3 regions of the Paenibacillus sp. FSL H8-0317 genome follow, and region 2 is predicted to be linked to each of the others. Evidence: predicted binding sites of a transcription regulator. Region 2 holds the regulator's gene; each other region holds the start of a gene.
The links. Region 2 encodes Rex, which represses fermentation and respiration genes when NADH is low (regulators of the CRP and FNR family bind a similar motif). Its sites were predicted from a motif close to TTGTGAAATATTTCACAA; they were not measured.
Positions count from the first base shown of each region.

Region 1: a site for Rex is predicted at 4,867-4,884, ahead of adhE (bifunctional acetaldehyde-CoA/alcohol dehydrogenase). Genes of this name have one in related genera too.
Region 3: a site for Rex is predicted at 6,294-6,311, ahead of MHB43_RS29970 (formate/nitrite transporter family protein). Genes of this name have one in related genera too.

Region 1 covers NZ_CP150294.1:4,770,739-4,781,930, reverse strand. The annotation lists gene MHB43_RS21415 (sugar phosphate isomerase/epimerase) at 1-323, shown strand, start outside; gene MHB43_RS21410 (ThuA domain-containing protein) at 348-1,076, shown strand; gene MHB43_RS21405 (helix-turn-helix domain-containing protein) at 1,600-1,896, shown strand; gene MHB43_RS21400 (hypothetical protein) at 2,088-2,819, shown strand; gene MHB43_RS21395 (hypothetical protein) at 3,017-3,730, shown strand; gene MHB43_RS21390 (Crp/Fnr family transcriptional regulator) at 3,818-4,534, opposite strand; gene adhE (bifunctional acetaldehyde-CoA/alcohol dehydrogenase) at 4,965-7,577, shown strand; gene pflB (formate C-acetyltransferase) at 8,520-10,778, shown strand; gene pflA (pyruvate formate-lyase-activating protein) at 10,868-11,192, shown strand, end outside.
Region 2 covers NZ_CP150294.1:4,524,333-4,535,524, forward strand. The annotation lists gene MHB43_RS20025 (3-hydroxyacyl-CoA dehydrogenase family protein) at 1-709, opposite strand, end outside; gene MHB43_RS20030 (AAA family ATPase) at 843-2,345, opposite strand; gene MHB43_RS20035 (hypothetical protein) at 2,338-2,865, opposite strand; gene MHB43_RS20040 (DUF5590 domain-containing protein) at 3,160-3,690, opposite strand; gene MHB43_RS20045 (amidohydrolase) at 3,728-5,035, opposite strand; gene MHB43_RS20050 (redox-sensing transcriptional repressor Rex) at 5,022-5,675, opposite strand; gene dinG (ATP-dependent DNA helicase DinG) at 5,894-8,755, opposite strand; gene MHB43_RS20060 (tetratricopeptide repeat protein) at 8,897-9,544, opposite strand; gene panD (aspartate 1-decarboxylase) at 9,638-10,021, opposite strand; gene panC (pantoate--beta-alanine ligase) at 10,014-10,910, opposite strand; gene panB (3-methyl-2-oxobutanoate hydroxymethyltransferase) at 10,907-11,192, opposite strand, start outside.
Region 3 covers NZ_CP150294.1:6,720,019-6,731,210, forward strand. The annotation lists gene MHB43_RS29935 (zincin-like metallopeptidase domain-containing protein) at 284-463, opposite strand; gene MHB43_RS29940 (hypothetical protein) at 1,049-1,378, shown strand; gene MHB43_RS29945 (DUF4179 domain-containing protein) at 1,439-2,554, opposite strand; gene MHB43_RS29950 (RNA polymerase sigma factor) at 2,523-3,107, opposite strand; gene MHB43_RS29955 (hypothetical protein) at 3,412-3,825, shown strand; gene MHB43_RS29960 (AbrB/MazE/SpoVT family DNA-binding domain-containing protein) at 3,971-4,261, opposite strand; gene MHB43_RS29965 (hypothetical protein) at 5,000-5,275, shown strand; gene MHB43_RS29970 (formate/nitrite transporter family protein) at 5,334-6,185, opposite strand; gene MHB43_RS29975 (FAD-dependent oxidoreductase) at 6,488-7,849, opposite strand; gene MHB43_RS29980 (glutathione peroxidase) at 8,369-8,848, opposite strand; gene MHB43_RS29985 ((2Fe-2S)-binding protein) at 9,001-9,813, opposite strand; gene MHB43_RS29990 (ABC transporter ATP-binding protein) at 9,907-10,791, opposite strand.

The DNA.
Region 1 (11,192 bases), 250 kb from region 2:
GACGTGAAGGAGCCATCCATCACTTCCATGCAAAAGATACAACGATTGATCCGGTAAACGTGAACAAACACGGTGTAACGGATATGCAGGACTATACCAATATGCTGGATCGGGCTTGGCAGTTCCGCTCGGTCGGTTATGGACATGATAACAAGACTTGGGCAGATATTATGAGTGCCTTGCGTCTGGTCGGATATGATTATGTAGTAAGTATTGAGCACGAAGACGGTCTGATGTCGGTTGAAGAAGGATTCTCTAAAGCCGTGCAAAATCTCCAGCAAGTATTGATCGAAGAACCGCTGGGCGACATGTGGTGGGTTTAGAGCTACACTAGGGGGAAATTGAATATGATCAACGTCACCATTTGGAATGAATTTGTCCATGAGAAAATTCACGATGAAGTAAGGGAAGTCTACCCGGATGGTCTGCATCGAGCACTGGCTGACGGACTTGGCGGCGAAGGCTTTGCTATTCGTACAGCTACACTGGATCAGCCTGAACACGGATTAAGTGATGAAGTGCTGAATTCCACAGATGTGCTCATATGGTGGGGACATATGGCACATGATCGCGTAAGCGATGAGATCTCACAGAAGGTTGCGCAGCGAGTGCTGAACGGCATGGGAATGATTGTGCTCCATTCAGGTCATTTCTCCAAACCTTTCAAAGCGCTGATGGGAACAAGCTGCGATCTGAAATGGCGTGTAGCTGACGAGCAGGAAATTGTATGGTGTGTTAACCCATCTCATCCGATTGCGGATGGCATCGAAGGCAAGATTGTATTGGAAAAAGAAGAGATGTACGGTGAATTCTTCGATATTCCAGTGCCGGATGAACTGGTATTTGTAAGCAACTTCCAAGGTGGGGAAGTATTCCGGAGCGGATGTACGTTCCGGCGTGGTGAAGGTAAAATCTTTTATTTCCGACCAGGTCATGAGACGTATCCGACCTATTACAAACCGGAAATATTAAGAGTAATCAGCAACGCAGTGAAATGGGCATATCCTGCCCGCAGTTTTAAGCCGGAATTTGGCAAGAGTGAACCTGTAAGACCATTTGGTGGCGTGCTGGTTTAATTCATAATTTGCTTCGTGAAAGAGATATATCAGTTCAACTAACATTTACACATCAACGGAGAGGGCAGAAATAACTTGAAGAAGCGGAGCGTGCGCCTTTATCCCCGGATTTTTTTCCCTATAGAAAGAAATCAAAAAAATCTGGGGATAACAGCGATCGGAAAGTTGTTCTGACATTGAAGTGCTAGTGTAGATATTCTTTAGTTGAACTGATATAGATAACGTAAACGCAAGCATATACCCAGGAACCCTTCTCCGAGTCAATGATGACTGTGGCAGTTGGGTTCTTTTTGGGTAAGATAGTACTATGGGAAGTTATACGATATTTCCCATGGTTACGACGCAGCGTGTAATGTATACTGGGATATATGATCCATTTTGGATATTATGCTTCTAAAATTTAAACTTTTTAGTTGCAGGCGTTTTCTTTGAAGCTTAAATATGTTATTATGAAATATACTAACAAAATGTAAGTTGAGTGATCTCTAAAGAGGTGATTAATGTGGAAGGTCAAGACTTGCGGATGTGTCCGCGTTTTGAGACGGCGTTTTCTTTTTTGGGCAAGCGCTGGAATGGTTTAATTATTCAAACGTTGATGAGTGGTTCGAAGCGATTCAAGGATATCTCCAATCTGATCCCATCCATGAGTGATAAGATGTTATCCGAACGGATGAAAGATCTGGAGGGTGAAGGTATTCTGGTTCGTCACGTCTATCCCGAGACGCCGGTTCGTATTGAATATGAACTGACGGATAAAGGTAGAGCGCTCCAGCCTGTCATGAATCAAATTCAAGACTGGGCTGAGCAGTGGGTTGACTAACGTATAAGCATCACCCGCATTCGTTGCATGAATGACATAGACTCCTGATTTCCGTGGAAATCAGGGGTTTTTGTCTTAAGGATTAGGTGGAGCGGCGTTTTTCTCTTGGGCTATGCACATGTTGTCATGAGTTGTAGTATAATCTATAGAAAATGGCCACAGACGGCCGGAGCGAAGGAGGCCCACTCGTCATGAGAGAAGAAAGCTTATCCCGTGAAGTACGCTACGGCAAGAAAGATATTGCAGAACTTGAGAGCGCATCCATTCAGGTCCATCTAATTTACAAAAAAGCTGCAGAGTTATTCAAGCGCACAGCATATTCCCGATCGGTTAAGGATGATCTTGCCCAATTGAATACGCATTCTGTGAACAGCGATGGTCCGAGATTAGCTCCGGCGGTGCTGCAAAAATGGATTCAAACGTCCAGGGGCTGGAAGTGTATCGGATGTGAGCTGGGGCAACCTGATTCAACGATGTCTCAGATGGAAGAAACTATCCATGGTAAGCAATGGGTTCTGGATGTGGGAGAAGGTCGGCTGGTTCAGGCAGAAATGCTGATTCAGGCGGTTGTCTGGTCTCAATATGAGAAGATTCGAATGTTTGCACCATGGCTTGGTGATGAACCCTTTTATAGCGTGCAGGAATTGGATGTCATTGCCCGTTATATTGTGCCTACCTATTTCTCGGAACGACCTTTGCATGAGCAAGGCAAGGTATTCAAGGTACATCAACAATATGGGCAGATTCCGTTGTATCAGGAGTATGTAGATGCACCTTCATGCTGCGTACAGGTGGATGGTGGATTACTTGAAGGGCGATTGCTGACAGGGGTATATGTGTCTGAGGAGCAGTTCTTCGGACTTAATCCATATCTGAAAGATGGCGATGGAGGACGGACATACATGCAGGCTTGTGTCCAATGATAACGCAACCAATGATAACGTGAAAATAATTTAGATTGGAGAGCCTGTGTGCAGGCTCTCTTTCTTGTACAAGCCTTATTTGGAGGCGGAACCCTATAAAAGTAACGGCTTTGACACTTTTTTTTGCCGAAGGTTGTGCCATAATAGAGGTTATGGACAACAGGGTGAATGATTTTACGCAGGGTGGTGTTACCTACATGATGAAGAAAATCCCCGGTTACATAGGTGTATGTTTGCTCCTACTGGCGATCTTGGCTGGTTGTAGTGAGACACAGCCTTCTGAGCAGCCAATTGTCAAAGAGACAGAAACAGCGAATACAATCACAGTGGCTGTAGATGGCAGTACGTTTTTGCCTGATGCAACAAAGTCCATTAAGCGAGATTTTAGTGAGGGTTTGACAATCAAAAAAGCATTACTCAATAGCGGACTGGTTGATTTTACGGCAGATGGCAAACGGATTCAATCCGTCGGTGAAGTTTCTCTGGATTCTTCGCTTAGCTGGGCTGTCAAATTAAATGGCAAGGATATTGAGCAGGAAGATTGGGACATGGAGCTTCATGCCAAAGATGAAGTGATCATTTACGTGAAAGCCGCTGACAGTGGGGGGGATGGCGTTGCATATCAGACAACGTTACTCAAGGTTAGCGGTGGAAACATTATGCCAACTCTTAATCGTCAATATGCTGGCGTCTATGTTCAGGAGTGCACAGTTCGCGATGTGTTGAAGTCCAGCGGCATTGTAAGAATGTCGGAGAATAACAAATTTGTCGTTTCGGTCGAGAATGTCACGCCTCGTATGAATGAGCGGTGGGTCATTATGGTGAATGACAAAGAATTAATGGAAAATGGTTTGGACATGAAATTGAATCCACGTGATGCGGTAAAGCTTGAATTGACCAACGCATCCTAAGTATACCAAGAAGCCCAATCTCTTTTTAGAGAGATGGGCTTTTTTTCATTGAAATATATAAACAATTTCCGATTGCATAGTCAAATATTAAATACGACAGATCTCGTTCGGGCAAAGCTCACAGTGACAGATCCCTTGCAGCATCTTCAGATCTTTGATGACAATCATGCCATTGTCATATTCAATCCCATCTTTCTTACGCAGGTCGCTTAACATGCGGTTTACACTTTCACGAGTGGCTCCAATCATATTGGACAGATCCGTGTGGGTAATTTTTTTGTGAATAATGACATGCTCTCCATGAGGCTCACCATACGAATTCGACAACCGAATGAGGGTGGAGCAGAGTGCACCCGGTTTGCCGTATAACATGAGATCCCGGAATTTGGTCTGTGTCAACCGGTGGTGGATGCCCATCCATTTCATAAAGTCGATCGCAAAGTCACAATGCTGGCAGATTAACATCTCCAGGTCTTTATGCTCCAGTACACCGATCTCACTATCCTCTAATACTTCCGCAGAGAAGCTGTGTTTAGAGCCAAAGAAGGGATCAGCCTGCCCAATCATATCACCGGATTGATACATGTACATGATCAGTTCCTTGCCTTCATCCGTGGATTTGGTGATCTGGGCACGACCCCGTTTCATATAATAAAGTTTGTCAGAGATGTCGCCTTCCCAGTACAGATGTGTACCTTCCGGATAGGTTCTATCTTTCATGGTAACCAACAGATGGTTGAAATTTGCTTCCGAGAAACAGTTGGTATTACCGCGCTTTTCCAGTACAGTTGTTAGTTCTCTCATAAATCTATCTCCCCTTTGTGTCCATCGGACGACCTTCTGTAATAAGCAGTAGCCTCCGAGGTTCGCCGCAAACCGTTGCCGTCCTGATCAGGGTCATCTCGGCCGGGAGGAAGGACGGTACAAATTGCGGTGGTTCAATTTTTAAGTTCAGTATATACCTAATCTTACCGTTTGAGGGGGAAGGAAAGGGGGCAAAAATGACGAAATTTCAAACATTGTGATAAAATTCACTTTTAATGGGGAGGATGAATTTTACAGCCCTATATTTTAAATAGGAAGTGAAAATGGTCGTATGAAGGACACTACAAAACTTAAATTAAATTTGTTATACTTTGTGAAAAAAATCACATAATTAAGTTTATTGTCATGTTACGATGTGAATGTAAACGAGAGAGACAAACTAATACGAACCTTTAGGAGGATGAGGGAGATGGCTGTAAAGAACGAAGTCGCCCCAGCAAAAGAACCGACAGCAGGTCAGTATATTCAAACGTTAATCGACAAAGCGAATAAAGCACACGCTGCATTCATGAAGATGGACCAGAAGCAGATTGACCGGATTGTGCAAGCGATGGCGCTTGCGGGTCTGGATAAACACATGATGCTCGCTAAGATGGCCGTAGAAGAAACAGGCCGCGGAGTATATGAGGATAAGATCACCAAAAATATATTTGCAACAGAATATGTGTACCACAGCATCAAGTATGACAAAACCGTAGGTGTGATTGAAGATAACGAATATGAGAGCTTCCAGAAAATTGCGGAGCCGGTCGGCATTATTATGGGGATTACACCCGTTACCAATCCAACATCAACGACGATGTTTAAAGCACTGATCTCCATCAAGACGCGTAACCCGATCATCTTTGGTTTCCACCCATCTGCACAGAATTGTAGCCGGGAAGCCGCCAAAATCCTGCTGGAAGCGGCTGTGAAACATGGTGCACCAGCAGATTGTATTCAATGGATTGATGATCCTTCCATGGATCGTACAAACGAACTGATGAATCACAATGATGTGGCTCTCATTCTGGCAACAGGCGGATCAGGCATGGTACGTGCAGCGTACAGCTGTGGTAAACCTGCACTGGGCGTAGGACCGGGTAACGTACCTTGCTTCATCGAGAAAAGCGCGGATATCAATCAGGCAGTAACGGATTTGATCCTGTCGAAGTCTTTCGATAACGGCATGATCTGTGCTTCTGAACAAGCGGTCATCATTGAAGAACCGATCTTTGATCAAGTGAAGAAAAAAATGATTGCAAACGGCTGTTACTTTGTTAACAAAGATGAAGCAGCAAAATTGACAGCGGGTGCGATTAATGCCGAGAAATGTGCGGTGAACCCGGCGATTGTTGGTCAATCTGCGGTAAGCATTGCGAAATTGTGCGGTATTGAAGTTCCAGCAGGCACCAAAATTCTCGTGGCCGAGATTGAAGGGGTAGGTACAAAATTCCCATTGTCGGCTGAGAAATTAAGCCCGGTACTGGCTTGTTACAAAGTTAAAACGGCAGCAGAGGGAATTGAACGTGCAGCAGAAGTGGTTGCTTTTGGCGGCATGGGTCACTCCTCGGTTATCCACTCCACAAATGAAGAAGTGATTGGCAAATTCGCAGATCGTCTGCAAACTGGACGGATTATTGTGAACTCACCATCCACACACGGTGCCATCGGGGATATCTACAACACAAACATGCCGTCATTGACACTGGGATGCGGATCATACGGACGTAACTCGACTTCTTCCAACGTAACCGCTGTGAACTTAATCAATGTGAAAAGGGTGGCTCGCCGTACCGTGAATATGCAATGGTTCAAAGTGCCGAACAAAGTCTATTTCGAAAAAGGGGCAACGCAGTATCTTGCCAAAATGCCAGACATCACACGTGTAGCGATTATTACGGATGCCATGATGGTGAAGCTTGGATATGTTGAAAAGGTAGAACACTATCTGCGTCAACGCCAAATGCCAGTAGCGATCGAAGTATTCTCCGATGTTGAGCCAGATCCATCCACAACAACGGTAGACCGCGGAACCGAAATGATGCGCCGCTTCCAACCAGACTGCATTATCGCACTCGGCGGTGGATCACCGATGGATGCTGCCAAAGCCATGTGGTTGTTCTATGAATACCCAGACACGGACTTCAACGACCTGAAACAAAAATTCATGGATATTCGCAAACGGATCTACAAATATCCACGTCTCGGCGTAAAAGCGAAATTTGTTGCGATCCCAACCACATCCGGTACAGGTTCTGAAGTGACATCGTTCGCGGTTATCACAGATAAAAATCAAGGCAACACCAAATATCCATTGGCCGACTATGAGCTGACACCAGACGTAGCGATTGTTGATCCGGAGTTTGTATACTCCCTGCCTAAAACAGCGGTTGCCGATACAGGTATGGACGTACTGACGCATGCGATTGAAGCTTATGTATCTGTTATGGCAAATGATTACACGGACGGACTTGCGATCAAAGCCATTCAACTGGTGTTCCAATACCTGGAGCAATCGGCACTGCAAGGAGATAAACTGGCACGTGAGAAAATGCATAATGCTTCCACGATTGCAGGTATGGCGTTTGCCAACGCATTCCTGGGCATTAACCACAGCTTGGCGCACAAATGGGGCGGTCAGTATCACACCGCACACGGACGCACTAATGCAATCCTGATGCCACACGTCATTCGTTACAACGCGAAAAAACCGACCAAATTTGCATCGTTCCCGAAATATTCGCACTTTGTAGCGGATGAGCGGTATGCTGAAATTGCCCGCATCTTGGGATTGCCTGCTCGTACGACAGAAGAAGGCGTAACGAGTCTCATCAATGCCATTCGCAAACTGAACAAAACATTAGGCATTGAAGCATCGTTCCAGGAAATCGGATTTGATGCCAAAGACTTTGAAGCACATGTAGATTATCTGGCAGACCGTGCCTTCGAAGACCAATGTACAACCGCCAATCCGAAGTTACCGTTGGTAACTGAACTGGCTGATGTATACCGCAACGCTTTCTACGGAAAGTTTGAATAACAAATTTAGAACGAAGCGTGCCTTACGGCAAGAAGATCAGGGTTCCCCGAGAGGGGAGCCCCGATTGCCGTCTTTCACACAATAACGAGAGGGCAGAAAAACAGAAGAGCAAAGCATCTGTTTTTCAGGAGTATTTTAAGATTTGGTTTGCTCCGAGCATAGAGGAGCAAAGGGGTTCTCAAAGAGGTTACACGGAACCCGTGATGGGGCCGTTTGAGCCAGATGTTCACACAATAACGAAGAGGGCAGAAAAACAGAAGATCGAGCATCTGTTTTTCAGGGTTTATTTTAAGATTTGGTTTGCTGCTCCGAGCATAGAGGAGCAACGGGTTCTATAGAGGTTACACGGAATCCGTGACGTGGCTGTTTGAGCCAGATGTTCACACAATAACGAGAGGGCAGAAAAACAGAAGAGCGAGCATCTGTTTTTCAGGTTTTATTCTAAGATTTAATTTGCTCCGAGCATAGAGGAGCAAAGGGGTTCTCAAAGAGGTTACACGGAACCCGTGATGGGGCCGTTTGAACGAACCCTTTACACGACAACGGAGGGGCAGAAATAACCTGAAAAAGCGAAGCGTTCGCCTTTATCCCCGGATTTTCCCTTTTCAAAAGGGAATCAAAAAAATCTGGGGATAACAGCGATTGGAAGGTTGTTCTGCCACGCAGTGATCCTGTGTAAAGTTTCAATTTCAATGGGACACAGCGCAGGTGGAGTGAGTTAGTTCACTGGCTTTGTGACAAAAATCACAGATGATGAAAGCCCCAAGTCGTATACTGAAAATGTAAGAAAAACATTCATCCCGCGGTTCCGGTTCCCAAGTAGAGAGAACATGTTCCGGTTTATGTGAAACAATTCACATTAATCGCGGCTCTGGGCACACAATGCTACGAATGAAGCAAGATGTTATGTGTCCAGAAATCCAAATTAGTGGAGGGATTACGATGTCGGTGATTGAAAAAGATGTCAAACAACAAACAGGCTGGAGAAACTTTACCAAAGGAACATGGACCAAATCCGTAGATGTGAATGATTTTCTGGCACACAACTTGTCTCCGTATTACGGTGACGAAGCATTTCTCGCAGGTGCAACCCAGAATACCAAAGAATTGTGGGAGATCGTATCTGATCTGACCAAAAAAGAACGGGATAACGGCGGTGTCCTTGACGTTGACGTGAACACACCAGGTACTATTATTTCTCACCAACCCGGTTATCTGGATCAATCCAAAGAGCAGATTGTCGGCGTTCAGACCGATGCTCCGTTCAAACGTTCCATTCAACCAACAGGCGGAATTCGCATGATGATTGACGCATGTGAGGCATATGGCTTTGAAATGCCACAGGGCGTCATTGATATATTTACAAACATTCGCAAAACACACAACCAGGGTGTATTCGATGCTTATACTTCCGACATGCGTGCAGCGCGTAAAGCAGGAATTATTACAGGTCTGCCAGATGCTTACGGCCGTGGCCGGATCATCGGTGACTATCGTCGTGTAGCTTTGTACGGGGTAGACTTCCTGATTCGTAACAAAAAAGGCGAACTGAATGCACTCGAAGTTGATGTTATTGATGAAGATGTCATTCGTCTGCGGGAAGAATTGTCTGAACAGATTCGTGCATTGCAAGAATTGAAACAATTGGGCGATATGCACGGGTTCGATATTTCCTTGCCAGCGACAACAGCAAAAGAAGCATTCCAATGGTTGTACTTCGGTTATCTCGCTGCGATCAAAGAACAGAACGGTGCTGCGATGTCACTCGGACGTGTATCTTCTTTCCTGGATATCTACATTGAACGTGACCTGCAAGAAGGGATTTTGTCCGAAGAACAGGCTCAGGAATTGGTTGACCATTTTGTAATGAAACTGCGGATTGTCAAATTCCTGCGTACACCGGATTACAACGAACTGTTCAGTGGAGATCCAACATGGGTGACTGAGTCCATCGGCGGTATGTCCGTGAATGGTGAAACACGCGTAACCAAAAACAGCTTCCGTTTCCTGCATACACTGCACAACCTGGGTCCTGCACCAGAACCAAACTTGACTGTTCTCTGGTCAACGAAACTTCCAGAAGCTTTCAAAGATTATTGCAGTAAAGTATCCATCGAAACCAGCTCAATCCAGTATGAAAATGATGATCTGATGCGTCCGATCTACGGTGACGATTACGGTATTGCTTGCTGTGTGTCGGCGATGAAGATCGGGAAACAAATGCAATTCTTCGGCGCTCGTGCCAACCTGGCAAAAGCTCTCCTGTATGCGATCAACGGTGGTCGTGACGAGAAATCCGGAGCACAAGTTGGACCTGAGTATCCTGCCATCACTAGCGAAGTACTGGATTACAATGAGGTTATGAAACGCTTCAAACCAATGATGGAGTGGCTGGCTAAGCTGTATATGAATACCCTCAACGTCATTCACTACATGCACGATAAATACAGTTATGAGCGTATCGAAATGGCATTACATGACCGTGACATTGTACGTACGATGGCTTGCGGTATCGCTGGTCTGTCGGTTACAGCAGATTCACTGAGTGCGATCAAATATGCCAAAGTAAAACCAATTCGTAACGAACAAGGCATCGCTGTTGATTTCGAAATCGAAGGAGACTTCCCTTGTTACGGTAACAATGAAGACAGCGTAGACAGCATTGCTGTTGAACTGGTCGAGAACTTCATGGGCATGATTCGCAAACACAAAGCTTACCGTAACGCAGTTCCAACACAATCCGTTCTGACGATCACTTCCAACGTGGTATATGGTAAGAAAACAGGGACTACACCGGATGGTCGTAAAGCAGGTGAACCATTTGCTCCAGGTGCAAACCCAATGCATGGTCGTGACAAAAAAGGTGCACTGGCATCCCTTGGCTCGGTAGCCAAATTGCCTTATGAACACAGTCTTGACGGGATTTCCAATACCTTCTCCATCGTGCCAAAAGCATTGGGTAAAGAGGAGACTACACGTAAATCCAACCTGACTGCGATGATGGATGGTTACTTCGGTCAAAACGCTCATCACCTGAACGTTAACGTATTTGATCGTCAGCAATTGATTGATGCGATGGATCACCCGGAAAACTATCCACAACTGACTATACGGGTATCCGGATATGCCGTTAACTTCATTAAATTGACTCGTGAACAACAGTTGGATGTCATCAACCGTACGTTCCATGGCTCGATGTAAGTAATTTGCTAGTAGAAGACCGCTAGAGCAAGGTATTCCAAATCATATTAAACGCACAGCGGATGCGGATACAGAAAGGAAGAGGCAGCATGGTTAACGGACATATTCATTCACTCGAAACTTTCGGGACGGTTGACGGCCCAGGCATCCGCTTTGTGCTTTTTATGCAAGGATGTCTACTCAAATGTCAATATTGCCACAACCCTGATACTTGGGCGCTGGATGGTGGAAAAGAAATGACGCTTGAGGAGGTACTGGCTGAAATTGAGCCTTACCTGTCTTACTACCGCAGCTCCGGAGGCGGGCTCACGATATCTGGCGGAGAACCAACGTTACAGGCCCACTTTGTAGCCGAGATCTTCAAGGAAGTGAAGCGGCGCTGGGGATTGCATACGACACTGGATAGCAACGGTT
Region 2 (11,192 bases):
CGAAACGGTCAGCCATTTCGAGTGGTCCATGTTGGAAGTTGTATCCGATACGCATTGCATCATCGATATCTTCAGCAGATGCAACACCTTCTTGCAATACATGCAACGCTTCGTTAATCAGCAGGCAGATCAGACGGGAAGTTACGAATCCAGGGGATTCATAAATCATGACTCCTTTTTTGTCCGCTACTTCTTCAACAAAACGTCTGGTCTCTTCGAATGTTGTATCCGAAGTTTTCAGTCCACGAATAATCTCTACAAGATCAACCCGGGATACCGGGTGAATAAAGTGCATGCCAATAACACGCTCTGGATATTTGGTCGAGCTTGCAAGCTCGGTCAAACTCAGCGTGGATGTATTACTTGCCAGAATGACATTGCTTGGACAAACTTGGTCCAGTTGGCTGAATACTGCTTTTTTCGCATCCAGATCCTCTGAAATTGTCTCAATGACCATGTCGCAAGTTCCAAGTTCAGCTAAATGAGCTACCTTGGTAATGCGGGAAAGAATCAATTTCTTCTCCGCTTTTGTAATCGCCCATTTCTCCAGTTGTTTATCCAGATTGGTTTCGATCATGTCATATGCATGATCCAGCTTTTGTGTTGTATGCTCCACGAGAAGCACATCAAGTCCTTTAGCTGCGAGCATCTGGGAAATACCTTGTCCCATCGTACCGCCGCCGACAACTCCTATTTTTTTGAAAAACATGGTTCTGCTCCATCCTTTCGGTTCTCTATTTCTCTATTGTACCCTGTTCGCCGAAAATTACAAATTTCGACCCAACATATAATAATATCTTAGCACGAGTGAAATGTAAAAAAAAATAACCAGCATAAATAAATTATGCTGGTAGAAGGGCACTGTCACGAAATTGACAACGAAATTGTTCGCCAGACAAAACTTCCTCACGAATCAAGATGTCGAGTGAATTGTCGAAAATTGTCCGTTGTTCTTCAAGCAACCGCTTCGTCTGTTCCATCAGTTCTTGCAGAATTAATTTATTCTCTCTCATCAGTTCCTCGGTTGTCACCATATCCATGTTCACTATCCCAAGTGAAGTCAATCCGGAAGCCATCATCGTCTGCACAACATTGGTTGCCTGATCGAAGTCATTGCGTGAACCTGTGGAACGACCACCGTAGTACATTTCCTCCGCAGCTGCTCCTCCGAGTGCAATCATGATCTGCTCTTCCAGGAAGCGCTTCGTATATAGGAACTGTTCCTGTTGCGGGTTATGACGGACATATCCCAGCGCCTGACCACGCGGACTGAGTGCCACCTGACTAACACTGCCTGGACGAACAAGTTCAGCCATAATGGCATGTCCCAACTCATGAATAGCGACCCTTTTCTTCTCTTCCACACTGGACTCACGGTCTGTCTTTTCACCCATCATGACTTTATCAATAGCCAGAGACAAGTGCCGCTGTTCGATGTTCAACAGCCCATCCCGCATGGCGTATATTGCCGCTTCGTTCATCACACTTTCGAGTTGTGCACCAGAGAAACCATATGATTCTTCCGCTGTTTTCTCCAGATTAACTTCCTTCAACAGAGGTTTGTTCACCGCATGCAGTTCCAGAATATGCTTTCTGCCCTTTTTGTCAGGCAAGTCCACTTGAATGTGACGGTCAAAACGTCCCGGTCGCGTTAGGGCGCTATCCAGCATCTCTTTACGGTTCGTTGCAGCGATAACCAGAATTCTTGGCGTATCGGAAGAATAGATTCCATCCATTTCCGTCAGGAGCTGATTCAGAGTCTGATCATATTCACGCTGTTGACCACCCTCACGTTTCCCCCCGATGACATCGATTTCATCGATAAAGATAATAGCGTTTTCCTTATTTTCCTTGGTGGCACGGGTTCTCGCGTCCTTGAACAAATCCCGAATTCTGCTGGCACCCACACCAACATACATTTCCACGAATTCACTACCCGATGCTGCTACAAAAATAGAATCGGTGTAATGTGCAGCAGCCTTCGCCATCAACGTTTTCCCTGTCCCTGGAGGGCCCGTCAGCAAGATCCCTTTTAACGGGCGAATCCCGAACTTCCGGATTTCTTCATGTTTGATCAGAAAGTCAAGCGCTTCACGCAATTCCTGCTTGGCACTGTCCTGTCCACCAATTTCTTCAAAAGTAAGCTTGGAAGGTCCTTTTTTCTTACGTTTACGTTCCTGTGCAGCGCCTACTGTAATCCCGCCACGCATTTGCATCATGAACAGCAGACCACCGACAACCGCCGCCGCAATAAGAATCGGAACAATATTAACACCAGTAAACGCAAGGAAAATAATCAACACAGGAAAAAATCCGATGGCAACTTCTTTTGTCCATTTAGGCATTAGGCCACACTCCTATCTGACCGGGCACACGCGGCAGAATTATAAACTTGCTAGCATCTCCGTCACTGAGACTGACATATACATTGTTGTCATCCATAGCTGTATTCACTTTAATCCCGTTCGTCGCCATCTTCGACAACGTTGGTGTAATTTCGGTGTACTGCTTGTTCTCCATCGCCTGGGCTACGGTAAACATGGCATCACCCCACCAGTTCTCAAGCGCCTCGTTGGAATGATCCACAACATCCAGCTTTAACGAGCGTGAACCAATCACCGTCTGTCCTTCTTTGTGAATATATTGTACCAGTCTGCCCAAATCAACATCAGGTTGCAGATCCAGTTTCAATTGTACGTCATTGCGGTTAATAGTTAATTGAACGTCATTGACTCCATCGTACTGGTTAACCATCTTTTCAATCGGATTCTGCACGGCCACCTGACGATATACAAACCAACCTCCAAACAACACAACGGCTGAAATGACGGCAGTTAAAGCAATAGGCAATACTTTTAGCTTCAAGTGAATTACCCCTCCCAGATTTTGGCCTAACCTACTGGCTTATTGGTATATACGAATCATTGACTCCTGCGATAATTTCGACAGGTTTATTTGTTTTGAATGTAACTTTGAGTACATATCTGAGTATATCACATCGTATATACAATTTCGAAGGCGAAAATATGAATAAATTATTAATTTTAACTATTTAAATCAAAAATGTTTACAGACAACACAAAGAACCGGTTCAGTCGGATATCCGTCTGCCGGTTCTTTCATTTCTTTAAATTCTCTAGTTATGTCACTCTATTTGTTCTAGCTGTTCGGGAGTGTGTAGACCAGGTCCACCTGTTCTCCGTTGCTAAAACGATAAAAGCGATAGTGGTTATGCGTACCGTCTTTATAATACACTTGCCACACATATATTCCATTCACAACTCCGGGCATGATTCGCTTAATCTCACCGGCAGGAACTTCAGAACTGAAGCGATTGCGGATCTGCGCTTCGGACATGCCATTCTGCAGCAGCTCACTGTGTACAGCGTTTGCACCCTTAGCCGGTTGATTGTTTGCATCGAATTTAACCCAGACCATAACATCCTGGTTATCCTTATTTTTGCCGATCAGGGTCCAGTAGATATTGTCAGAGCCTTCTTTGTCTCCCCAGATGTACTTGCGCAATTCATCATAGGATGTAATGCCCAGTTGCTTCTGTGCTGCCTCTATAGCGAGCGCTTCTTCCTTGCGCTGGTCCTGCGTGACATAGACGTAATAACGCTGAAGTCCAAACAGAATCAGAACCAGTGCAAGTAGCGAAATCCATATCCACTTCTTTTTTTTCTTCAAAAGCCGAACTTCCTTTCCCTATGATGCTGTCCTGCAATTAACGAGCAAGCAGACCATCAAATGCCAATTGAGACTCACGCAAAATACGTTCTTCATCCAGCGTCAGACATTCGCCATGTTTCACCACTTGTTTTCCATCCACCCATACGTGCTCAACATCTTTGGCAGAAGCCGAGTAGATCGTATGTGAGATCAGGTCTGTATGTGGATAGAAATGTGCCTGTTCAATATCAAGGGCGATAAAATCAGCCTTCATGCCGACCTGAAGCGCTCCGGTATTGTTCAAGAAGATGGATTTGGCACCATATGACGTTCCGAGTAGTAACGCTTCGCCTGCCGGTACTGCCGTCGGGTCACCAGATACACCTTTGTGGATCAATGCAGCCAGTCTCATTTCCTCGAACATATCCAGGTTGTTGTTGCTTGCTGGTCCGTCTGTTCCGAGTGACACGGTAACTCCTGCTTTCAGCAATGCAGGTACCCCCGCAACTCCGGAAGCAAGTTTCAGGTTACTTCCCGGGTTATGGGATACAGCCACATCATGACGGGCCAGAATTTCAATCTCTTCATCATTCAGATGCACCGCATGTGCAACCAGGGATGGACGGGAGAAAAAGCCCAGTTTCTCCAGATGTGCCACAGGACGCAGTCCATAATCAGCCACGTTCTGCTCCACTTCACGAAGCGTTTCAGACATATGTGTATGGAGAGGAAGGTTTAGGTCATTCGCTACCTGTACAAGCTTCTCTATGTAGTCAGGAGGGCATGTATATGGGGCATGTGGCGAGATTACGGTTGTAATACGACCATCTGCCTGTCCATTCCACTCACGTGCAAACGCTGCCGACTCCTCCAGCTTCCGCAGTTGCTCTTCTTCCGAGCACAGCCCGATTACACCACGTGCCAGTGCTGCTCTAACGCCGGATTGCTCCACAACTTTGGCCACTTGATCCATGTGATCGTACATGTCCAGGAAAGCCGTAGTTCCGCCTTTCAACATTTCAAGCACCGATAGCGAGGTTCCCCAATATACATCTTCTGAAGTCATTTTCGCTTCCATCGGCCACATTTTTTCCTGCAACCATACTTGCAATGCAAGATCGTCTCCGTGCCCTCTGAGCAACGACATCGCTGCATGACCATGCGTATTGATCAGACCCGGCAGGAAGAACAGTCCTTTTCCATCTACCTTGGTACTATTTTTGTCTTCATCCGGCAATGTCTCACCAATATGCACAATCTTGTCATTCTCAACAACCATGTATCCTTGGACCACGTTCCATGTTGTGCCGCCTTCATTAACGGCAAATTTGCCGTTGTGGATTACCCATCTATTTGTTGTCATCTTCCTCGTCGTCCTTTCCAGTCTCCAAGTAATAGGCCAAACTAAGCAGATCCGTTGTAAAGTCAGCATGGTGAATGCGGATATGCGGCGGTGTTTTTAGAATTGTTGGTGCAAAATTAAGGATCGCTTCGATTCCGGATTCAATAAGCTGATCGGCTACATTTTGGGCTTCCGTATCCGGAACCGTGATAATTCCGATGCGGATGTTATCCGTTTTAACCGCTTCCGTCAATTCATCCATTGGTTTTACCGTCAAACTGTTGATTTGACTACCAATCTTCGGTCCATATGCATCAAATACAGCAACAATCTTCATGTTGTCTTTCAGATATGCGTTGTAGTTGGACAAGGCTTGACCTAGATTACCCGCGCCTACCAGAGCTACATTAATTTGCTGATCGATCTTGAGAATGTGACGAATTTTCTCGATCAAATAGGATACATCATACCCGATCCCTTTACGACCAAAATCACCGAAGTAAGCCAGGTCTTTACGAATTTGGGCCGGATTCAGATCCAGCCTCTGTCCAAGCTCTTGAGAAGAAACAGTAGCCACCTCACGCTGATGCAACTCGTTCAAATAACGCAAGTATACAGGCAGACGTCGTACCACCGCTTCCGAAATTTTATCCGATTTCATTCTTGCTCCCCCTTACCAAGGCCACGATAAAATAATAGATGAAAAGATGAGCATTCTGTATAAACTCAAAGATAAACGTGACATTTTATACAGAATGCTCCTTGTAATTTAGGTTATAAGTTCTTGCGTGCAACTGCTTAAATCGGATACGGGAATATCTAATAAAGTTTAACGCCAAACAATAGTGTCATGCAATGATGTAACGAACAAAACAACCATTATTTTTGTTCATTAGCAGGTTTTTCCAACCACTCGGTAATTCGTGGAACCATCTGCTCCGTGAGCATGTGTTCCATTTTGGGACCAGGTAATGAATATAAAAAGAATTTACCATAGTACGCTTCAATCACCCGTGTATCATAAACAATGACAATTCCTCTGTCCTTCGCTGTACGCACCAACCGGCCAAATCCCTGTTTGAAACGAATGACCGCTTGCGGCACGGACAGTTTCATGAACGGATTTTTCTTCTGTTCCTGAAGCAGCTCACTCTTGGCTTCCACCAACGGATGATTCGGTGGCTGGAAAGGCAGTCGAACAATAGCGAGACAGGTTAGGGCCTCTCCCGGGATATCTACACCCTCCCAGAAGCTGCTTGTGCCCAAAAGTACCGTTGCTTTGGCATCTTGGAACCTGCGAGTCAATTTGGAACGACTTCCACTGTCAACGCCTTGCCCAAGTAACGAGATGTCGTTACCAGAAAGAGCTTCTTTCAGCGGATCATAGACCTGTCGCAGCATCTTGTATGAAGTAAACAGAACCATCATGCGTCCACGCGTGGCAATTGCCGTCTCTGCGAGGGATTGCACCAGCATATTAACAAAGTGCGCATCACCCACACTTCCCTTCACACTCGGGAAATCACGCGGAATCACCAGAAGTGCCTGATCGCGATAGTTGAAAGGTGAAGGCAGCATCGACGTTAACAGCCGATTATTCTCGGAAGCTTCCTGCAAGCCAAGCTGTTCAATCATGAACTGGAATGACTTATCCACAGAGAGCGTAGCCGATGTAAGCACAACACTTTTCTTTTTGTCAAAAAACAAATCCTTAAGCTGTGCACTGACATCTACAGGTACGGCATACAGCTGGAGAGATTTACTGCGGAACTGGCCGCTGGCTTCCATCCAGTACACCGTTTTGGCGTCATCCATTCGCATGAAGAAACGTAGATTCTCCTTCAATGTGGTCAGATCTTTCAGCAATCCTGTAATGTCCGTGATCAGACTATCCGATTGATAATCATCCTGATCCTCTTTCACCTCAAGCAGCAATTTGTCCCCTTTGCGAACCAAATCGCCCAGAGTCACATAGATCTGGTTCTCCAGATCCTGCAACTCCTCCCATTTAGCAGGTTTCTGAGATGCTTTCAGACGCAGTGAAAATTGCCCCGTCTCTCCCGGTGAAGCATCACTTCGTTCAGGCAACAGACCGAACAAGGCATCGCTCATACGATCCCACAGCTCCTTAACTTCAAGAGCGAGCGGGAACATTTGATCCACCATGGAGCCCCATTGCACTGAATTTTCATGCCCGGATAACTGGGAACGAAGCATAGGCAACTGACCATTACGACTGTCTTTAAACAGGCGGGTCAGTGTATGAACCAAGGTGAAATATTTCATATGCATTCCAAGATGTTTACCAGCGACATCCTCCAAATGATGTGCCTCATCGATCACAAGACTCTCATAGGCTGGCAGCAACTGATGCGCGGCTTTTACATCCGTAAATAATTTGGAGTGATTGGTGATTACGATATCAGACAACCCTGCTTCATGTTTGGCACGATGGTAGAAGCATTTACGGAACCATGGACAGGATCTTCCCAGACATGATTCGGATTCGCTCTGTACCGTCTCCCAGAAGTCCCCTCCGCGTCCGCTAAGGTTAAGTTCCTCATCATCTCCGGTTTCGGTCTGCGTGAGCCAGACAATCATCTGAGCCGCTGTGAAATAATCCTCTTTAGGTGTGGCGAATTCACGTTTATTGATTTTGTGTTCAAATTTGCGCAGGCACAGGTAATGTCCACGTCCTTTGAAGACAGCAGCCTTAAACGGGAACGGAACCACTTGGGTCAGCATCGGAATGTCTCGCTCTCTCAATTGCTCCTGCAGATTGATTGTATGCGTGCTAACCATAACTTTCTGTTCTTGCTTCACACTTTCGTAAATAGCAGGCAACAGATAACCCAGAGATTTACCAGTGCCTGTTCCTGCTTCGATCAAGAGATGTTTCTCTTCATCCAGGGCTTGCCTTACACTGCTGAACATCTGAGTCTGCGCTTCACGCTCTTCGTAATGATCCAGTGTATCCTTCAGGTTCTCCCGAACCTGGTCCATAAACTGTTCGAAGCTTACACCATCAAGGGGGTTAGCCTCCCGCTCATCGCGTGGTGCACCAATATCGGTCCAATCACTTACATTAAGAGCAAGCTGACGATAATAGGTATGTCCGTCCAGATCCTGAATCGGCTCTGCTTCCTTCTCACTGCGCATTCCGTCCAAGAACCAGCCCAAGTCACTGTCTTCTGGTGCAAACAGGTCACTGAGGCGCTGAATCGTTATGAGCGGTAATTCCTTTAACTCATCCAGACACTTGAGCAGCACATAGGCTGTCGCCAGTGCATCACTGTCTGCCTGGTGAGGGCGATCATGTTGAAATCCAAATTCGGAAGACACATAACCGAGTTGATAAGAACCCAGTGATGGGAATGTGATCTTCAGAAAATCAATCGTGTCCAGAATGCGGCCGGTGAACGGCAAATAACCGCAACGGTCGAGAGCATTCTGCAAAAAGTGAAAATCAAAAGCGACGTTGTGTCCAACAAGCACCACATCATTAAGCAGCGGAACCATCTCCATCATCATCTCTTCGAGTGAAGGAGCGTCCGCCACATCTTCATCGGTAATACCCGTTAACCCCGAAATAAACGGGGGAATCGGTACACCAGGGTTCACATAAGAACTATATATTTGAGTTATGCTGTAGTCATGATCTATGATGGCAAGTCCGGCCTGTATAATCTCACCGTCGGACTGCGTGCCGGTTGTTTCGAAATCCAATACGGCAAATTTCATTGCAATGTACGGTCCCTTCCATTCCAGTCTATGTTACAGCATAGCAAAAAAAAGGGGATTTGAAAATTAACTGACAAAAAAGCGGTGTCCCCGCCGCTATGCCAAAGGAGGGAACACCGTTTTTTGTCGCCGAATTCCCGCTTAATGAAGGGTCGTCAGCTGATTAGCATATTGCAATTTTCCCCTGTTCAACCTGCAAGCTTCCATGTTGTACAGTGGTTCGGTCAATGTCGGGTCATACTGAAGGGCCTGTGCAAAGAGTGAACATGCAGCTTCGGGATTCGCAAGCTTGGCTTGAATACAGCCTAGGGCGTTACATACAAGCCCTTTTAAGCGGGGTGAACCCTTAAGGTACATGATCTGCTGCAAATGTGTCCCGGCTTCCGCCATTTGTTCCAGATTCAGATACGCGAGCGCCAGGTAAAAACGAGTCAATGCACTCTCCGGATGGTCGGTCACAACCCGGGAGAACTGCATGATCGCCTGCGGATACATCTGTAATTTGAAATAACCCTGACCTCGACTGAAACATTCCAGATGGAGTTCAGGCAGAGCGGTAACAGCTTCCTGTTCCGGTTCAAGGGAAGCAGGCTTATCCATCTCCCGCTCCCTCACCTGGCTCATCTTTTCTTCAAACATCAGCCATTCATCCAGCATTCCGTCACTCATCCGCTTAAGCAAATTCCACTTTTGCAACAATTCCTGTTTGTTCAGGCCTTCAGCGGAAGGATAGCTCTTGATAATTTCATCTAACATGTCGTTCATTTCTGCGAAAACATGCTGGAACATCGATGCATCCCCACCCTTGAAAAAATGGATTAGTGCAGTGACCTGTACTCATTTTTTGCTTCAAGGGCCGATTTCATTCTCCTTACCAGTCGATTACATAATTGTTGCGTGGACTTCCTGTTTCATCGTTTGTACAGGTTTATTCTGTCCATCTACAAATACAACGGTTGGTTTGTGAATATTTGCCTCTTCTTGCGACATCATGGCGTAAGAAATGATAATGACGTTATCTCCAGGCTGCACCAGACGTGCAGCTGCGCCGTTAAGACATATGACCCCGCTTCCGCGCGGTCCTGGAATCACATAAGTTTCCAGACGTGCACCATTGTTGTTGTTCACAATTTGCACTTTTTCGTTTTCCATCAAGTCGGATGTTTCCATCAAGTCTTCATCTATGGTAATGCTACCCACATAGTTCAAATTGGCTTCCGTTACCGTAGCCCGGTGGATTTTGGATTTCATCAGTGTTCTAAACATGGGACAGTACCTCCGATTTTTGCAACCTTATATTGTCAATCAATCTTGTTTTTCCAAATTTCACCGCAAGTGCGATGAGCAGATCGTCACGTCCTTGAATTTCTTCCTGATCTGCGAGCGGCTCCAGACTTGGAAAAGCCTGAATCTCGGCGTAGTCGATAACAGCAAGCGGTGAGCTTGCAATCTGCTCGCGCAGAATACGACGGATATCTGCGGCGTTTATAGCTACACCTGTATCTGCCGCTTCTTGAGCTGCACGCAGTGCCTTCGACAGAACTAGAGCCTGATTACGCTGTTCAGCGCTAAGATAGACGTTACGTGAACTGAGGGCAAGACCATCCTCTTCGCGAACAATCGGACAAGGTACAATTTCTACAGGCATATTCAAATCATTCACCATCTGTTGAATGACCGCAACCTGCTGAGCGTCTTTCATTCCAAAAAATGCACGCTGTGGCTGTACAATGTTAAACAGTTTGGAGACTACGGTCGTTACCCCGTCAAAATGCCCCGGACGGGAAGCGCCACATAGGCGCTCCGTCAGTTTGGAGACAGATACCGTCGTTTGCGTTGCCTGTGGATACATCTCTTCAACAGAGGGAATAAATACGATATCCACTCCTTGTGAACGTGCTGTCTCCACATCTCTGGCTTCATCCCGCGGATAGCTGTCAAAATCTTCATTAGGTCCAAATTGAATTGGATTAACAAATATGCTTAATACCACGATATCGCTCTGTTGTCTGGCTGCCTGCATCAAGCTTGCATGACCTTGATGAAGATAACCCATTGTTGGTACCAGACCTACAACGGACGCACTGGACCGAATCGCTTGACGCTTCAAGCTTAGTTCCTGTCTTAACTCTGCGATTGTCCGTAATACTTTCATGAGTTATTCCCCACCTTTTCCTTGCGTTGTCCGCCGTACAGTTGATCCAGAACACCATCCGCAGCATTGAATACATGCTCTTCGGCCGGGAACGAACGATCTTTCACTTCTTTTACGTAAGCTTCGATGCTGGTTCTGATTAATGTACCCACATCTCCATAGGTTTTGACAAATCGTTTGGGCGTATACGGAGAGGCGTATTGAACCACATCGTGGAATACCAGTACCTGACCATCACAACCTCGTCCTGCTCCAATTCCGATGGTTGGGATGGACAGTTCC
Region 3 (11,192 bases), 2.2 Mb from region 2:
CTCCGTCACAGCATATTCGTTAGGCAGTGTGACGGTGTCTTGTTACCCTCCCTCATATGCATCCATCCCACGTCTCTAAATGAAAAAAGAAAAAAGACTTTATGCCCTCATGTTCGGTTTTGGCTCTAAATTTAAGTTGGCCATAGGCCTTCTGCTGCCCCGCGGCCTGTACGACAGACTTCTTATCATCTTTAAGCTTACGTATCCAACTGCCCACATAAGCCGTGCTGTTCTCCATCAATACCAGCTACACCGAAAAGCATCGCCGCCCCGATTTCGGCAACTAATTCCTCTTTGCTGTAGTTTTCATCTCCAAAGGCAGCAAGTTCTTTAATCCTTGAAGGCTATCGTGGCCTGTGCTGTGTACATGCTCGTGGAATAATGTGCTGTAATATTCTTCTGTTTTACTGAAATTACAGATAGGTAGCACCCTCACAATATCGTCAACTGGACGATAGAACACACGACCAGACGGACGGTTTTTTGGAACGGTGAAGGAATGAAGCGAAGCGTAATGGAGTCATGGTTCTTTATTTGCTTCGTAGTACATGGTGGGTATTGTGAAGTGGAGTGAAACGGAGCGAAGCAATGCCCATGATGTATGAGCATTGCCCCAAGTTTTTAGCTTCCCTGCTGGTTCCGTTAAGAATCCCAAGCGCCCCCGGACGGCTTATCCGGGGGCGCTTGGGATTTAGGGACGGTGAACTGCGGGAATAAACACCTGTTTTCTACACTTCTTAGATTTTTGTGTAAATAAGTTTGTCCTGGTGTTTGCTGATTGAAATAAGATCTAATTTCAGACTCCCATCGAAACAATACCCGAAACTTTAAATCTATACTCAGTTCTCGATCTTCAACAAACCAGATAACATCTATTCCTTTTTCCTCAAAATACTTCTTTCGCTTTCGAATCAATTTGCGAAACAAAATGGTCTCTCATAACAAAATTAGAAAATATTCACTTTTAAAGGATGAATTTGGACATCGAGGTCGAATTATACATTTGTAGTACTACACATTATTTTTTTAAAAGGGAGACTTCGACAAAATGAAAAAATTATTAGCAGCAGTATCTGTACCAGCCCTAGCTCTTGCATTCACACTAGGAACCGTTCCGGTTTCAGCCGCTCCAGCTGTTCAAGCTGAATCTACTACAATCGGTGGTTCAATCATTACTCCAATGGATACTACAATTCGTACTACTGTGGGTAGCGACTTCTTCATGACAGGCTCTTCTTTTACTATCTTATATGGCTCCAATGTGGTAAGTCTTTCGGGTGGCAAAGCTACTATGATCGGCGAAGGTACCGCGCAGGTAGCAGCATACAAATCTAATGGTGCACTCAACGGAGTGTACACATTTGTAGTAACTAAATAAGGCATAGTTTTTTAATCAAGGTCAGTAATTGGGGTAACCCAATTACTGACCTTTTTATAATTACTTTTTAATTTGAACTTCTACCTCAAGATTAGTTAGGTACTGTTTTAAAACCTCACCGTTTGGATCCTGTTTAAATGTTCCATTCTCATTAATTTCAATAATGTAAGGTTTGATTGTTATTTTGTCTGGTATTGTATTAAAAGGCTGGAATCGAATATCTGAGGTCAACTCGTTCCCATTCGTTTCATGCCATTCATTAGAACTAAGTAACTTTAGACTGTTTCCATCTGAATCGACAACATCATAGGCTAAGCTAAGTGTAAGTGGATCATACGCCTCTCCTTCTGGTAAACTCAAAACAGTTGATAGATTCGTTGTTACTGGTGTAATTTCAACTTTCTGAAATTTTATTGTGAAATCTTCAAACTTCTTTGTCGCATTAATATTAGTCACAAAAGCGTCTGTGGCATTTTTCTCAACAGGGACTTCAATAGATAAAGGCTTGCTTTCTCCTTTAAGATCAACATTCAAAGTCAGATCAAAGGAATTAGGCAGTATTTTCCCTTCTTGGTTACGTAAATCTGAGAATTCAAGGATAACTGAATTGTTATCAACACCGGCATATTGAAATACTCCAATGTCGTTTGAATTATCAGGACCAAAAGATTGAATATCTTCACCATTAATCAATAGACTTATATTTTTAATATCTTTTTTTAATGGATTATTTGAGATTGATAATTCACTTGTTGGATTTCGCTCTAAGCTCAAGGAAACTCTCGTCCCATCATAAATAATTTCCGGTACTACCAAAGATATGTTTTCATTTGATGCACTTACGTTAGGGAAGTTAACTAAATTCTCTTTAACTGCTACCCTTAACCCTAAGTCTCCTGCTAGCTTAAAGATACTCTTTACCCCAGGAACTTGTTGCAAAGATTCAGCCATTGTAGGTGACACAAATCCACTTGCAATCACCAGCGTTAAACTAGCAGCAACCGTTGTAGCAATAACCCTTTTCTTCACTTTTATTCTCCTTTCAATAGTGGTGATAGGTTTTATATTTTGTTCTTTAATTTTTGTCATAATGATATCTGAGAAATCCTTGTTTGGATCCATTTCACGAATTTTATTTATTACTTCATCCTCTTGTGGTTCCAAGTGTTTTTTCATGTTCTTCATAACCTCCATTTCTGTGTCTATTTAATTTTTTTCGAATACGTTCATATTTTTTTCTAGCATTTGCTGCAGTTATGTTAAGTACATGGCCCACCTCATCAAAAGAATACTCCTCTACAGCCCGTAATAGTAAAATGTATTTTTCATTGAAATTAAGCTGTTGTAATAACACATCAATGTAATTTTTCTGGTTTTCATTAGTGGATGAAACTTTGTTTAAATATTGAAAATCAAGAAGCAGTTGATAATCTCTGAATTTCTTCTTATTTAAATTTATAGAGTGGTTATAAACGATCTTGTGAATCCAAGCAGAAAAAGAAACTGTTTTAGTATAGTCACCAATATGTTGATACACTTTAATGAAAATATCTTGAACTGCGTCATCTACTTGTTCTTTATCATTCAGTAAGTAATAACTATAGAGGTAAACTCTCCTCTGGTACTTCTCAATGATGACTCTGAACTTATCAGTATCGCCTTTCTTTATTTGCTGAATTACTTGATCAATTTCCTCACTGTCAATATTGTCTGGATGTTCAGAAGTCAATTGATATCGCCTCCTTCCGTGTACTTATATAACAATTGGAAACTTCAATTTGTGACACTTAGCTATTCTTTATTTTATAAATACTTTTGACTGCCATCTCCCTCCTCTTTGCTTGCAGCGATTCGTGTGATTAGTAGGGGGAGTAGATTTGTTTGCCTTCAGACACAGGGAAATAGAGCTTGTCTTACACCAAGTCCTTGCTCGATTATGTATTACTTATTATTTAGCTTGACGAGGTCATATAAAGCCTGCGGTTGACCATCGTTTGTGCCGGAGCATCCGGTCCTGCAGCAAAGTTTGCCCAGTGGCTCGAAGCAAATTATACGCAACCAAACCCGCACAGAGGAGCCTAAAGAAGGCCTGCAATGCGCAGAAACCAGGAAAAGGGCTCATTCACGATTCGGACCGAGGCATTCATTTCACCATTTATGGTAAAGGAAATATGCAAATCCATCGTGATTGGATGTACGAACATGAAGAAAAGAAAGATTTAATTAAAATCAAAATCGTTCATTTGATGGAAATTATTCTAGGGGTAGATATTCCGGGGTTGCAAAGTGCTTATCTTATCGCAGTGTTGAACATAACAGAGGTGCACAAGAAATTTGCTCGGTGGGTGAAGTTGAACATACAAATTCATATTAATATGCCTTGGCCTATCCCGGATGTTCACGAAAAGTATCGCAATGATATTTCAAAATCTTTCGATACTTTCTAATTGTTCTGCATGGATCTCGTCTTCAGCTCATGTCCTGATGTCCTGGGTGGGAGCTGCGCGAATCTCGTCCGGATCGAAGAGAGCAGCAGCATGCCGGTCGCTTGGGGGCTGTCGTTTTTTTTCAATGGAAGGAACCACTTCTTTTTTAGAAGCTTTTCGTTCCTCTCCCTACGTAGCAGCAAGCAGACCCTAAAGCTTCTTTTATACATGAACTGCAAATGAAATAATCTTTAAAGTAGGTAAGTTGTTCCGTTGCGGAACAAAATGTACATTCACATGTTCTATACTTCCGCAAAATTATGCGTAGATCATCAAAAAAATATTCAATTGGATCTCCATGCTCGATCCCCAGGTTATGCTTCAGTTCAATAGGCAATACAATACGTCCAAGTGCGTCTATGTGGTATACCATTCCCGTATCTTTATCTTTTTTCATCACCGTTTCCTCTCCTATTTTTTCCTTATTGTACCATATTATTTATAGTTCTATCGGATACTAAGATAATGTTATCTATGGAATGTTCGGGTTTTGAACAAAAATAGGCAAGCTGCAGGAGCTGGCCAAGCATCCAAATTGCCTTAAAAGACGAACGTTGGTGGTCTTTAATATCTGTTAAGGCTCAGTGCGGGGTGTGAAGCGCGGCACAGGAACCTAAAGCGCCTTGGCCGGGACGGCTTAGGCGCTCTAGGTATCGGGCCAAGTAACCCCCCAGCAGTGCGTAGCGGCTCTTAGGTGGCCGCTCTTGCCCTAGTCTTCTTGATTGGTATAAACACTCCTTCGATCCTCCTGCAGAAGCTGAAGCCCTTCCTGATCCGAAATCCTTCCCTTAGTCTAGGCTTGTTTAAACCAAGCCTAGGTTGCAACAGGACACACAAAAGGCGTTCCCAATAATCCAGGAATGCCCTTTTCCTAGAACTTATTTGTAATTGTAATTTTTGGATTCATGTACGCGCCGATATAATTTTATCGAACGCAATCCCATCCTAATCATCGTCATAGTGAAACTTTATTTCCTTCCGTAACGTACACAAATGAGTCCAGTTAACTCTCTAAATTGGTGATAAAAACAATAATATTATGCACTAACTTCATCATGTATAATTGATGTATAGATACTTTTTGATGGTTTAGTTAACTAGCAATAAATTCTATATTCGAATGGAGGTAAGTGCTATGGAGTACCGATTTGAACAAGGTTACTTTTTGATTTATTTTCCTGCTAGAACCACCAGTACTGGAGACATTATGGTGGTTAAATTATTAGACAGACCATTTAAAGATAGAATTGAATTCCTTATAAATAGCAAAAACTATGAGTGCAAATCACGTAATAAATATTTAACGTTTGAGCCAAATTCAAACAATAAATCTGAAAAGCCCGGTGCATTCTCAGCGGTACGAAGCGAGTACAATCGAATGTGGGCAACAATGAATTCATATTTTGAATAATAAAAATTTAATTGGCAGTTGGGGACGACCTACGTCCACACATGCTACGCAATGCCCTCTATGCTTGTTTGCTCCACATCGCTCTAGCCTCCGTCTCCACAGGTTCGATCGACGTTGCTATCTCTGGCTTCACTTTCGGCTCAACTTGGCGCAGGTACACCACCCAATAGGCTGCAGCTACAAACAAAGCTCCTCCAGTCAGATTCCCGAGCCATACCGGAATGAAATTCATCACATATTGACCCCACGAATAATGTCCTTCGAAGATTGCTGCCGGGATGAGGAACATATTGGCCACAACGTGCTGGAATCCAATCGCCACAAATGCCATCGTTGGAAACCAAATGCCTAGTACTTTGCCACTCATCGTATCGGATGCATAGGATAACCACACGGCCAGCGCAACCAGCCAGTTACAGCCGATGCCGGAGATAAAAGCCTGCAGGAATCCATCATGCAGCTTATGTCCAGCCATATCCACCACTTTCGCCAGATATACACCCTCTCCAGTCAGACCAAGCACATGTCCAAACGCATACGCGACAAACAAAGCTCCAACAAAGTTACCAATCGTCACTAACGTCAGATTTTTCAACATGCTGCCCGCGGATAATTTTCGTGCAATTGTCGCGAGTGGAACAGCCATCATATTTCCCGTCAGCAACTCGCCACCACCAATGAGCACCATAATCAATCCAACTGGGAATACCGCCGCACCGATCAAATTAACCAAACTTCCCCACTCTGCTGGCGCAGAAGCAATTACCCGAATATCCAGTAGAAAACCCAGCGCGATAAAAGCCCCTGCCAGAAAACTGAGCACCAGTACAGAAGAGTCCCGATATTGTGCCTTCTTCATTCCTGTTTGCGCCGTATATTGTGCAACCTCAAGAGGTGTTTTTGCTGCCATATCATTCATCCTCTCCTTCATTGTTCATCATTGGATAAGACCATCTAAAATTCATTAGTTATGCGTTGAATACCATATCCTAATTGTATCTTGGTCTTATACAAAACTTTGTGCAAATTATCACAATGTTATGTATAAAAGTCGTTATTCATGCTTGTCATTGAATGACTCTGACAGCAAGGGATATCGTGCATGTTACTTACACCTCCATTACAGATATACAAAAAAAGACTGACGATATGCTCGCCAGCCTTTGTGCATTTTATGGTTCAGTATTTTATATCAACATCTATTCTGCTTCCTTACACCATTGCTGGTGCTTTTACTTCTATTGGAGGCAGTGCTTGCAGACCCGCCGTGTTCAGGAAGTTCCACGGTTTGTTGTAATGTGGCTGGAAGAAGAAGTCGATGAAGGCCAGCTCATCTACGGTCATGTTGTTTTGGATGCAGACCGAGATCGTATTAATCGATTGAGTCAGATCAACCTGTGACATTACTTGCGCTCCGACAATTCGACGAGTAGCCTGCTCATATACCACTTTGAGTAACAGTTTCTCAGCCGTAGGCATGAACTCCGGACGGTAGCTGTCTTCCAGTACCACGGATTCCACGATCAGACCTTCGTCAGCAGCAGATGTTTCCGTCATCCCGGTACCCGCGATATTTTGCTCGTAAATTTTGATACCCGATGTTCCTTGTGTACCCATATACGGTGTCGTAGGGCGAACCAGGTTGCGGGCTACCAGTGTACCCATCCGCACAGCGTTAGTCGCCAGTGGAATGTAAGATGCTTTGCCTGTAGGGTTATAATGGATAGCACAGCTGTCACCCGCAGCGAAGACGTCTTTTTGACTGGTTTGCATATATTTATCCACGATGATCGCACCGTTTGGCAGCATATCCACTTGGCCTTTGAGCAGCTCTGTATTTGGACGGAAGCCGATGCACAGAATAACCAGATCGGTTTCAAACTCACCTTTGGACGTGATCACCTTGGTCACTTTGCCATTTTCTCCAGTAAACTTCTGTACCGTCTGACCAAGAGCCAGCTTGATGCCGCGTCCAGTCAACGTATCTTCGATCGCATCCGTGAATTCAGGGTCCAGGTATTTGTTCAAAATACGGTCCACACTGTCGATCAGGGTAACTTCCTTGCCGTTCATCTGGAAAGCCTCAACCAGTTCTACGCCGATATATCCTGCACCTACAACGGTAACACGTTTGGCATCTTTGGCTTTTTCGATAATCGTGTTGGAATGATTGTAGTTTTTGCAAAGTAAAATGTTATCCATCTCAATGCCTTCAAGCTTCGGAACGACAGGCCATGAACCCGTTGTCACGATCAGTTTGTCAAACGTATCTTCAAATTCTTCCCCGGTTTGCAGGTTTTTAGCCTGAAGGGTATGGCCCTTAGCATCTACTGCTGTTACTTCATGAAGCATCTTGGTCTCAACACCAAGCTCTGCCAATTGATTGGGCGAAGAATAGAACAAACCGTCAGGGTCTTTCACAACCCCACCTACGTAGAGCGCAATGCCACAAGATAGGAAGGAGATATTGTCATTGCGCTCATACACGGTGATGGTAGCATCCGGGTACAATTTGGCGGTATTTACGATGGCTGCGGTCCCTGCGTGTGTACATCCGATAACTGCGATTTTCATTAAAAGTTCCTCCTCGAAATATATAAATGAGTTTGAATATAAGGTTGTTATGGTTGTGAAATATTTCACTTCTTAATCGATACTGTGTATGTGATTAATTTCACTTTACACACTCATTATAATGTGATCTTTTTCACATTGCAATAGGTTGAGCAAAAAAAGTTTGTCGAAAGAAGTCATTTCCCTGTATTCAAGCTTTTCTTCAGCTTTTCTTCAGCTTTTCTTCAGCTTTTCTTCAGCTTTTCTTCCCTTCATTTTATTGATTTCATTTTCCCCGGATTCGGGTCGATTTATGCTATGCAAAGGCTTCCGCGATCCCTGTATGGACGCATAAAGTTAGAAGCGTGCCTTTCATTCATGTTTTAGTTGTACAAAAAATAAATGGCTTCAATTTTCATTACAGAGAGTTGATTTCATGGAGCCAACTCCTACCTGTGAAGAGAATAAATCTGCGTATATAAAATAATCAAAAAAGCCTATCCTCGTTTATACGAGGATAGGCTTCTCAACGTTCATGTATTAACCGAGCAATTTCTCGATATCTGCAATCATGGTCTCCGGGGATTCTTTCGGTTCAACACGACCTACCACTTCACCTTCACGGTTAACAAGGAACTTGGTAAAGTTCCATTGGATGTCGCTTGTTTCGCCTACGCCGGGTTGTTGCTCCTTCAGGTATTGGAATAGAGGATGTGTTTCCTCACCATTCACATCTACCTTGGCGAACACCGGGAAATTCACACCATAGTTAATCTGGCAAAATGATTCGGCTTCCTCACTTGTACCTGGCTCCTGCCCTCCAAACTGGTTACAAGGGAAACCAAGTACAACCAAGCCTTGATCGCGATAACGATCATAGAGCTTTTGCAATTCACCGTATTGCGGGGTCAGTCCACACTTGCTGGCTGTATTGGCAATGACCAATACCTTACCTTGATACAGATCCAGTGAGACTTCTTGGTTCGCGGTAGTTACCGCCTGATATGAATATACGGACATGACTGATTCCTCCCATGACATATGTTGGTTTGGACTGTTGCGAGCACGTTGGCATAACCAATGAACCTACAGCCTGTCTTATTATTATAAACCTGATCGGATGCGATTACCAAATCTCGGATCTACCCATATCCCTTTGCTCCCGACTCACTTCAACCTGACTTGGCAGCCACAATTGCATCATACCGCTCTTGCCGCTCGGCCTTGGTCAGTTTGGGACAGCTGTAACAGTAATTCTGACCACCGTACACCTGATAGTGCAGGCAACATGTCGGCTTCATCAGCATGGTCTCTCCAGGTTGATGGGGATTAGCAATCTCGACCGGTTTGAATGACAGCAAGTTCTTGCGTAACCCCAGAATCTCCGGTGGCATGGCAATGACATGCTCATATCCCTGAATTACAGCTTCTCGTTCCGATTCTGTAATGTCCATCTTTACCACCATCGTCTTGAACCATCTCAGGATGGATGCGAACTGTGCCCACATCTGACCCGTGTTTGCTTCTCCCGCAAGGGCCACCCCCTCAATCAGTGGGCGTAGTTGTTCACCGTAATATGCTGTAAGTAATTCATTCCGCGAGATAGATACATCTCCACCACCGTTGTCGACTGAACCAGGATGGGCATACTCGGTTGCATCCACAATCTGAAAATGGATTACAGGACGCCCTTCCTGAACCTCCAACTGCAAATGGATATTCTCCAACGAAATATTCAGCGATGCATCACACATAGATGTCAAGTAATGAATACCGAGCACTAAACCGCGAACAGAGTGCATGAAATATACAGCAGCAGAGCGAAGAGAATCTGTACGCAGGTGCTTATTATAGACTTCGAGCATAAGCTTTGCGTTCTCCGGATGTCTTAACAATGTCAAAGGCATGCCAAAAACCGGTTCGTTAACCGGACCGGTCGTTATACGTCCATATTGCTCTAACCACGTGTAGTTGATTGCTCCCATTGGTTGCAAACCTCCCATGAATGCGAATGAGCCGCGTGCATTATGCACAGCGGCTTCATTCTATAATGTAAGGACCACATATGGCCCATTTCGTTAACTTCCTGTCGCTTGAACACGTGGTTCTGTTCGTCCTCCAGCATGAACCATCGCACTGTTCATGACTTTCTGCTCTGGCGTCTTCGATTGCTGACGTTCGCCTGCAAGAGCGTAAGGCAAGCAGAGTGGTACACCGGAGCGTGGATCAATCACGATATCTGCTTCAATGTTAAATACTTCACGAAGTACATCCGAATTCATAACTTCCACAGGTGAACCATGAGCGATGGCTTTACCTTTTTTGATACCAATCATGTGATGTGCGTAGCGGGAAGCATGATTCAAGTCATGGACAACCATAACAATGGTACGGTTGGCTGTGGCATTCAGTTGCTCCAGTAATTGCAATACTTCGAGCTGGTGAGCCATATCCAGGAATGTAGTCGGCTCGTCCAGGAAAAGGATATCTGTTTCTTGTGCAAGTGCCATGGCAATCCAGGCACGTTGACGCTGTCCACCGGACAGTTGATCAATCGGACGATCATGGAATTCAGTCATGGCTGTCACTTCGATAGCCCATTCAATCATGCGTTTGTCTTCCGCACGCATGGAGCCAAATCCCTTTTGATAAGGAAAGCGACCATACGATACCAGTTCAGTAACGGTAAGACCTTCAGGGGCTGTTGGATTCTGTGGCAAAATCGCAAGCTGCTTGGCAACTTCACGCGTGGATTGTTTATGAATGGACTTCCCGTCGAGCAATACGTTACCTGCTTTTGGAGCCATAATACGTGCCATCGTTTTCAGGATGGTTGACTTCCCTGAACCATTGGCTCCAACAAGTGCTGTAATTTTTCCTTGGGGAATCTGAATGTTCAGATCCTCTACAATTAATCTTTCCTCATAAGCGATATCCAGCTTGGTCGTCTCCAGACGAAACATGCGATCATCCCTCTCTCATTTATCCCGGTTATGTAATCCGGCTATGGCAACAAAAACGAAATTGTAATTCTGTGTATTTCCGACGCAAATATCTTCTACACTAAAGATACTGATAATCATTATCATTTGTCAACATAAAAAACCAAATTTTCTTCTCTTTTTGTGCTTTATTTGGTCTTTCTATAGCAGAAATCGCCCTCTTTTCTCAAGTACACATGAGATCTTTTCTCATTCATTCCGCGCACTTTATCACTTCTGACTTTCTTTCAAACTCTTGAATCGCAAATTTTGTGTCCGAATTGTGAATGACTGATTTATTTTCATGCGTTTGCTATATCCGGGATGTGGAACAAAAAAAGATGACCTTGAAATTCAAGTTCAAGGTCATCTCACATACGCTT